Regions from separate parts of the Erysipelothrix sp. HDW6B genome, predicted to be linked through region 1. Evidence: a T-box and tRNA genes for the amino acid it is inferred to sense, from the RefSeq annotation. Region 1 holds a T-box; the other holds one or more tRNA genes.

Region 1 (4,612 bases):
ACGAAGAGACATGAAAAAATTGAAAGCGACACGATTTGTGGATGTTGATGCGACGGAGCGTCGTGTTATCGCATCATTTTACCAAATGTTATTGGCAAATGTGTTTGATATTCAAACGAGTCCACAAGTCATAGAAGAATCAATTGTGACTTTCAAGACGGCACTTGGATTTTTATATGATCCAAGTAACATCAAGACGCCTGTAATCCGGGCATATGAAAACAAGTTCTTGGAACCCTGGGCACTTACGAGCCATGTGGTGAATGGAGAACTGGATTCAGAACATGATGTGCTTAATTTAAAACACGATGTTTGGTCAAATCCAACGGATATAAACGATACATCGCGACTAAGCTTCGTCGACTTGTACGATTACTCAATTAAACTAGGTGTAATCCTTGTTGATCGTCTAAACGAAGCACTTGCAGATCCTAGTGTGACATTTGATGACATACTCAGAGATTGCCAATATGATACGGGGAGACCTGTAGGTAAAGAAATGAAGTATTACAATAGTATTTATTAAATCTATAACACTATAATAGGGAGGGTTTTATTATGTTAATCAGTATTCATGGAAAAAACGTCGACATTACAGAGGCGATGTACACAGCAGTAGAGGAAAAATTGGAATTCTTACACAAGTATTTCGAAATTGACGATACATGGCGTGCAAACGTTGTTGTTAATACATACCCAACAGGCGTTAAAGTTGAAGTAACTATTACTTCAAAAATCGGACCATTACGTGCAGAAGTAATGACCGAAGATTTCTATGCTGCTCTTGATAAAGTAGTCCATAAATTAGAAGATCAAATTCGTCGTCATAAGACACGTATTTCTAAGAAAAACCGTGAAGGCTTATCACAAGCATTCATTTCAATGATCGAAGATCAAGAAGCAGAAACAAAACAAAACGAAGAAGCAGAATTAGTAAGAACCAAAACAATTGCTGCAGAAAAAATGGACCTAAGCGATGCAATCTTAAACATGGAAATGCTTGGTCATACATTCTTCATTTATACTGATGATGAAACCAATGAAGTAGCTGTTGTTTACAAGCGTTTAGATGGTGACTATGGTCTACTTGAGGTAGAATAACAAAATTTATTTTAAGTTCAGTAGAAAAAATGCTATAATTACACAAATGGAGGTTTGGATATGAGCTTTAAAGACAAACTAAAAAACATTCTAACGCCAGTAGAAGATGACGAATACCTGGAATTTTCAGATGATGAGGTAGAAACATTGAGCGATTATGAAGCACCACGCGCAAGCGATGGAACAAAATTACCAAGTGATACAAAGATGGTTCTATTCGAACCAAGATCCTTTGAGGAGTCTGAAGAAGTAGCACGTTACTTAAAAGAAAAACGAGCTGCTGTTGTTAACTTACATCGTTTACAACGTGATTACGCACAGCGTACAATTGACTTTTTAACAGGTGTCGTCTTTGCACTTGATGGATCAATTCAAAAAATAGGTCATAATGTAATTCTATGTACTCCTAAAACAATTGGTGTACAAGGTGAAATCAGTATGAACCTTGAAGAATTCGATTCTTAGACACTATGTCAAACAATCATGCATTTCGCATTATGAAACAGGGATACGATCGCTTTGAAGTAGATCAGACAATCTCGGAACTAGAACGTGAACGCGTTTTGTTGCAAAAACAAACACAAATCTATAAGAAACAGATTGATACACTCCAAGAACAACGTGACCTCATAAAAAAGAGGTATCAGCAACTTGTTGGCGAAATCACTGTTCGTGAACGAGCATCAGAAGAAATGTCACGCCTTGCCCTTCGTGAAGCAAACGACATTATTGAAAATGCTCATTCAAATGCAGATATGATTGTTCGTGAAGCAATGTCAACATCGCGTCAAGTGCTGGTTGAGATTGCTCGAATTTCAAATGAATCGAACTTGCTTCGTGATGAATTGAAAGATAAAATTAAAAATCTAGAAGAAGCGATTGAAGGACTTGAACTTCCTGAAGCGCCTTATTCATTAATAATTGGCGATGACCAAGACAATAATCAATAAGCATCCCTTGCAGAGACTTCGTGGTTGGTGAGAACGAAGAGGGCCTTATGGGTTTATCACTTGTGAGCTTGTTTCTGAACACTCTATGAATAAAGTAAGAAACACGTCGGCGGCGTTACCGCATTTGAGTGCACAATTTTTTAATTGTGAATTAAGGTGGTACCGCGTCGAAGACGTCCTTATCTAAGGACGTCTTTTTTTGTATATAGGAGGAAATTATGGAATACAAAGATACACTACTGTTACCGAAAACAGAATTTGAGATGAGAGGGAATCTCAGCAAAAAAGAACCACTCATTCAAGCGAAATGGGATGAAGAAAATCTCTATGAAGCAATGCAAACAACCAGAGAAGCAGAAGGTGCGCCACTCTTTGTATTACATGATGGTCCTCCTTATGCGAATGGAAACATTCATATTGGTCATGCATTAAATAGCATTCAAAAAGACTTCATTGTCCGTACAAAATTCATGGCAGGATTTAAGACACCGTTTAGACCAGGTTGGGATACGCATGGATTGCCAATTGAAAATGCGATTCAAAAGCTAGGTGTTGATCGTAAATCAATGCCATTACACGAGTTTAGAGCTCTTTGCGAGAAATATGCACGCGAACAAGTTGCAATTCAAATGAAAGATTTCAAATCTCTTGGGAAAATTGGAGATTACAAGAATCCATACATTACACTCAATAAAGACTATGAAGCACAACAAATTCGTGTCTTTGCTCAAATGGCGCTAAAAGGTATGATCTACAAAGGATTAAAACCTGTTTATTGGTCACCATCCAGTGAGACTGCACTAGCTGAGGCTGAAATCGAATATCAAGATCGACGTGATCCAGCTATCTATATTGCGTTTGATGTGGTTGATGGTAAGGGCGTCGTAGAACAAAATGATAAATTGGTCATTTGGACTACAACACCATGGACTATTCCAGCAAACCTTGCAATTTCAGTTAATCCAGTGATGACTTATGCACGTGTGAAAACTGATAAAGGGGTTCTCGTGATGATGGAATCGCGCATTGAATCCGTAATGAAAGAATTAGAAATTGAAAACTATGAGATTTTGACAACATTCTTGGGGTCAGACATTGAATATGTTACATACAAACACCCACTTTATGACCGTATTTCCCCTGTATTAAATGGTGATCACGTAACTGATGAAGCGGGAACAGGTTGTGTTCATACAGCGCCAGACCACGGGGTAGAAGACTTTGATGTCGCTGCAAAGTATGATATTAAACCGTTTGGACCTGTCGATGCTCAAGGTCACCTTAATGAAAAAACAGGTGAGTTTGCGGGTATGTTCTTTGAGAAAGCAAATAAAGCCGTAACGCTTCGTTTGGAAGAAGAAGGTGCACTTTTAAAAATGGGTTGGATTACTCACAGTTATGCACACGACTGGAGAACGAAGCTTCCAATTATTTACCGTGCAACAACGCAATGGTTTGCATCGATTGATGGCATTCGTCAACAAATTCTTGATGAAATTGCGAATGTTGAGTGGTATCCAAAATGGGGTGAAAAACGTATGCATAATATGATTGCAGATCGTGGCGACTGGACAATATCACGTCAACGTGCGTGGGGTGTTCCAATTCCAATCTTCTACGCAGAAGATGAGACACCAATCATCGATGCAGAAGTCTTTGAACATGTTGCAACGTTATTTGAAGAACATGGTTCAAATATTTGGTTTGAGAAAGAGGCTGCAGAACTGTTGCCTGTTGGTTATACACATCCAAATTCTCCAAATGGAACCTTTACAAAAGAAAAAGATATCATGGATGTTTGGTTTGACTCAGGGTCATCGCATACAGCTGCATTAAATCACAACGAAACACCACTTCCGGTTGATGCATATGCTGAAGGAGCTGACCAATTCCGTGGGTGGTTTAACTCATCACTCATTATTTCTGTCGCGTTGTACGGAATTGCACCTTACAAGGCTGTAATTACGCACGGTTTTATCAAACTGGATTCCGGTGAGAAAATGAGTAAGTCTAAATCGAATGGACTTAGCCCAAATGAAATCACATCCGAAATGGGTGCGGATATTTTACGACTTTGGGTGGGTAGTGTTGATTACCACTCAGACATTACAATGTCAAAAGACCTTTTAAAACAAGTGAGCGAGTCTTACCGCAAGATTCGAAACACATTCCGATTCATGCACGGTAACTTGAACAATTTCAACATTGACACTGACGGTATTGCAATTGAAGATTTATCCTTAATGAACCGTTATGTCTTGAACGAAGCGATTCGTGTAAATAACGAAGGTCGTAAAGCATACGAAGGTTATGATTATCAAAAAGTAACGACAGCAGTTCTTAACTCATTAATTAATACGATGTCGTCATACTATTTAGACTATACAAAGGATATTCTTTACATTGAGAAAGAAGATGATCGAGCACGACGTGAAATTCAAACTGTCATTTATCATACACTCGATACATACTTAAAACTCCTTGCACCAATCTTGCCGCATACAACAGAAGAAATGTATCAAATCTTTAAACCAGAGCAAGGAAGTATTCATCTCACAAAA
Region 2 (4,612 bases), 110 kb from region 1:
TGCTTCACCCCACAAATGATCTAAAGCAGGCATGTTATTGACAACATCATCCCACAAGTATGCACCATCAAATGTATAATTATAAAAACTGTGCGCTTGCATCGCTATATTCATCAATGAGAAACGCTCAGATTCATAATCTTGAACCGACGCTTGGAAGGTTTCCCATGCTTGATAAAACGTTGCTTTACGTTCTACTGATGCCGTGTCTTCAAAGTATTGAATGCTTCCTTGTTGTCTTTTGGCTGTATTAGTTGGCGCTAGGTTTGATAGTATTAGTGTCGCCACATGATCAGGATATGCTCTCGCATAGGCCATAGCCATGAATCCGTGTCCAGAGTGACCCAACACGTGCATCTTGTCGATTCCAAGTATAATACGCATTGCCTCAATGTCTTCAACAATTACATCAAGACTATAGGGCGCTCCATCATCTACAGATTTTGAAAAACCTCTGTGGTCTGCAAAGACAAAGTTAGTCGAATCAAAAATTGAGTCAGCAAAGAGTTTGGGATAATATACCGAACTACCGATTACAAATATCGGAGTATCTGTATCCTTTCTCATATCATTAATATTTAGTGTGTAACCATCTCGGTTAATTGATAATTTATTCATTGTTTTTCTCCTTTTATTTTTAAATGAATTGTGTCGTTTAAAATTGAAAGAAGTAAATTATTTATGCTACTTCAATCAATTATCAAAAATTGAGTAGCTATACGCTTTTACACGCTTATCTATACCGAAATACATAGTATCAACTCCTTAAGGAGATATTATAACCAATAATTTATATAAGGTCAAAAAAAGACCATCTTACGATGGTCTGTGATTTACAATTTATGGTGGAGCTTAGCGGGATCGAACCGCTGACCTCCTGCGTGCAAGGCAGGCGCTCTCCCAGCTGAGCTAAAGCCCCATAATTTGGTTACAGATACTGTAACCATTCAATTGTAAATTTGGTGGAGCTTAGCGGGATCGAACCGCTGACCTCCTGCGTGCAAGGCAGGCGCTCTCCCAGCTGAGCTAAAGCCCCAAATATTTAGCAATCATTAGAAATGGTGGGCCTGAATGGATTCGAACCAGCGACCTCACCCTTATCAGGGGTGCGCTCTAACCAACTGAGCTACAGGCCCATATCTTGACTGCTTAATTAATATACCATTATGACCTCTAAGTGTCAACAAATTTTGAACAATATCAGTCAAAAAAAGAGAACTTTATTTTCCATTTGAATTCCTATCTGAAAAACCTACAAACTTAGCACACTTTAGCCGATTATTAAGTACCACCATCCATAGTGTACGCCGCTTTTTAAACGCGCTACTAAATCCATAAAATTGTTGAAATCGAACCCTTCTTATGAGCATATTACTTTACCAAATATACCCCTTAGGGTATATTATATTCATGAAATCAAGGAGGCAATCAATGTTTTTCAATAAAGTTCCATCAGTTGCTTATCACGAATTACCTGCAAATGCAGTCATTATAGACGTTCGCGAACGGCATGAGTACCAACAACGTAAACTACCCCGGACAAAAAATGTACCTTTGAGTCAGCTTGACGGGTTTCAAAGTTCAAAAACAGTCTATGTAATCTGTGCAAGCGGCTCGAGGAGTAAACGTGCTGTAAAATCATTACGCAAGCGCAATATTGACGCCATTAACATTCACGGCGGCATGATGCACATACGTTAGGAGATAATTATGTTTCAAACTATACTCATCAATGAGTTCAAATACAATCAACAGGAACATCACATTATTGATGTTCGCGAACCTATTGAGTTTGCTATGGGTTCAATCCCAAATGCACTCAATATCCCTTTACAGACGATCCCTTACAATTTAGGATTACTGGATAAGAGTAAAACTTATCACATTGTTTGCCAAAGTGGGTCCCGTTCTTATACTGCGGCACAATTTTTAGCGCAACAAGGGTATAAAGTCGTCAATATGTTAGGTGGCATGTCTGCATATCGCGGATAAAAAAACATCCATTTAGGATGTTTTTTTATGGGTTTGTCCTGTGTCTAATGATAAACACACCACCTAATCAATTTTTGACTATGTTATTTATTTATTTGACTATGTTATTTATTTATTTGACTATGTTATTTATTTAATTGAATAAAAAAACTTTCTTCATCAGAAAGTTGATTTCACAATTTATGGTGGAGCTTAGCGGGATCGAACCGCTGACCTCCTGCGTGCAAGGCAGGCGCTCTCCCAGCTGAGCTAAAGCCCCATATATTTTGTTATTACTTAAAGAAATGGTGGGCCTGAATGGATTCGAACCAGCGACCTCACCCTTATCAGGGGTGCGCTCTAACCAACTGAGCTACAGGCCCATTTCTGACTGCCTTAATAATATACCACTCGCATTTAGGGGTGTCAACCGGAATTGAACTTTATTTCTTAATATCTCAAATATTTGAGAAATCACATCAAACACCGCTTAAAATTACACTATTATAACTGTAAGAAAGGCGCCATCATCAGATGAACGCCTTTTATTTATGTTAAATTATAACGCAGTGCAAATTGATACAATGCGTTTACATCTCCACTTGAAATGTAAGGCAATGCTAAGACAATAATATCATGAGGCCACGTATACCAAGCAATCTCATTTAACATCAAAATCTCTGACTCACTGAAGCGCATTCTAAGGCGTTTCGCAGGATTGCCGCCTACAACTTCATAATCCGCTACATCACGCGTTACAACCGCTCCAGACGCGATAATAGCACCATTCCCGATTGTTACGCCAGGCATAATTGTTGCTCCCATCCCGATCCATGAGTCGTGCCCAATTATTGTATTACCTTTCGGTGAATACGATGCCTGAATCGTTTCCGCGAATGGATAGAGCGAAATCCATTCTGTATTATGGTTATTGTTTCCTCCCATAAGAATTACGACTCCACTAGCAATGCAGACATAGTTTCCAATTATTAATCGATCCAGTTCCCATTGATTGGATTCAATTGGATTAAACAACGTCCTTGAAAATGCATCTCCCCATAAAAAGCGGACACATCCATCTTCAAAATCATTAGACCCATAATAGCCAGAATAATACGAATATTCTCCGACCTCAATTAGGGGATTAGTAATTATATCTTTTAAGTATCTTGGCTCTGACCAATGTCGATAATCAATTTTCATGTTTATACCTCTCTTCTATCGATTTTTACTTAGAAGAGAGCACGACCACTGCGACATTTCGGAGCTGTTTTAATTTTCGAATCAACTCATCACCTCATTTGTTTAATTATTATGCCATAATTTTACGTCATGTCAAATAAAAAGACTTCCCAAAGGAAGTCTTGATAGTCTCTAAAGTTAATAGTATTAACGTTTTGAGAATTGTGGTGCACGACGAGCGCCGCGAAGACCTGGTTTTTTACGTTCTTTAGCACGTGGGTCACGTGTAACGAATCCAGCTGCTTTGAGGGCAGGACGGTAATCTGCTGATGCTTCGATTAAAGCACGAGTAATTCCGTGACGGATTGCTCCGGCTTGACCTGTAAGTCCTCCACCTTTAACGTTAACATTAACGTCAAATTGGTCAACAGTTGATGTCACTTCAAAAGGTGAACGAACTGTCATTTGTAATAATTCTGAAGGCAAATGCGCTTCAATAGGTTTGTGGTTAATTGTAATAACACCAGTTCCTGGAGTCAAATAGACACGAGCAACGGATGTCTTACGACGACCTGTACCTAAGTAAGTTACTTTATTTTTTGTTGTCATACTCTTCTCCTATCCCTTGATTACCATTTCCACTGGTTGTTGAGCTGCATGTGGATGGTTTTCACCTTTGTAAACAAATAAATGTTTACGTTGAACATCGCCCAAGCTTGTGTGTGGTAACATACCGTGAATAGCTCTTTCGACCCATTCTACTGTGTATGCTTCACGCATTACACGTGTTGAACGTGTACGCATTCCACCAGGGTAGTGTGAGTGATTGTAGTAGAATTTTTTGAATTCTTGATCTCCGCTGACTTTAATTTTGTCTGCATTGATAACGATTACGTAATCTCCACCGTCTACGTTAGGTGTGTAAGTTGGTTTGTGCTTTCCACGTAATACTGTTGCAACTTCACTTGCAAGACGTCCTAGAGTCTTGTCAGTTCCATCAACAACATACCATTGGCGCACAACATCTGCTGGTTTCGTCATAGTTGTTTGACGCATAAAATTTCCTCCTAAACCAAAAGTAGTTTCCGGGGCTACTATTGGCATAAAGTGCCGATATAAATTATATGTTCTTTGGCAATAAAAGTCAAGAAACTAATTAGGAATTGTACGTGACTTTTTCTAAATAAAGACCACACCCGGGCACATTGTGTTTTGCAATATCTTTGTCCTTAGCATCTCGGTACATTTTGACCGTATCAGGACTTATTTTTTCAGATCCGACCATGACCATCGATGCGACGATCATTCGTACCATATATCTTAAAAATCCAGTTCCCGTAATCCGAAATTCAAGAATATCGTCCGAAACTGTCATTTCAAAACTGTGAACTGTACGAACTTGATTGGGAAACAAATCAAGTGGTGAACTATTAAAACTTGTAAAATCATGTTCGCCCAC

The links. A T-box is a leader RNA that pairs with one kind of tRNA and senses whether it is charged. The one in region 1 lies ahead of ileS (isoleucine--tRNA ligase), so its partner is inferred to be a tRNA-Ile.
Region 2: it encodes a tRNA-Ile, which carries the amino acid that the T-box ahead of ileS (isoleucine--tRNA ligase) is inferred to sense. The anticodon was not compared.

What each region holds. Positions count from the first base shown of each region.
Region 1 is NZ_CP049860.1:865,822-870,433, forward strand. Features, by position in the region: gene G7061_RS04430 (zinc dependent phospholipase C family protein) at 1-526, shown strand, start outside; gene hpf (ribosome hibernation-promoting factor, HPF/YfiA family) at 559-1,101, shown strand; gene G7061_RS04440 (cell division protein SepF) at 1,162-1,566, shown strand; gene G7061_RS04445 (DivIVA domain-containing protein) at 1,572-2,051, shown strand; T-box leader at 2,020-2,235, shown strand; gene ileS (isoleucine--tRNA ligase) at 2,270-4,612, shown strand, end outside.
Region 2 is NZ_CP049860.1:760,250-764,861, reverse strand. Features, by position in the region: gene G7061_RS03825 (alpha/beta fold hydrolase) at 1-618, opposite strand, end outside; tRNA gene G7061_RS03820 (tRNA-Ala) at 844-919, opposite strand; tRNA gene G7061_RS03815 (tRNA-Ala) at 961-1,036, opposite strand; tRNA gene G7061_RS03810 (tRNA-Ile) at 1,060-1,136, opposite strand; gene G7061_RS03805 (rhodanese-like domain-containing protein) at 1,432-1,701, shown strand; gene G7061_RS03800 (rhodanese-like domain-containing protein) at 1,711-1,992, shown strand; tRNA gene G7061_RS03795 (tRNA-Ala) at 2,176-2,251, opposite strand; tRNA gene G7061_RS03790 (tRNA-Ile) at 2,278-2,354, opposite strand; gene G7061_RS10950 (CatB-related O-acetyltransferase) at 2,521-3,174, opposite strand; gene rpsI (30S ribosomal protein S9) at 3,361-3,762, opposite strand; gene rplM (50S ribosomal protein L13) at 3,772-4,209, opposite strand; gene truA (tRNA pseudouridine(38-40) synthase TruA) at 4,310-4,612, opposite strand, start outside.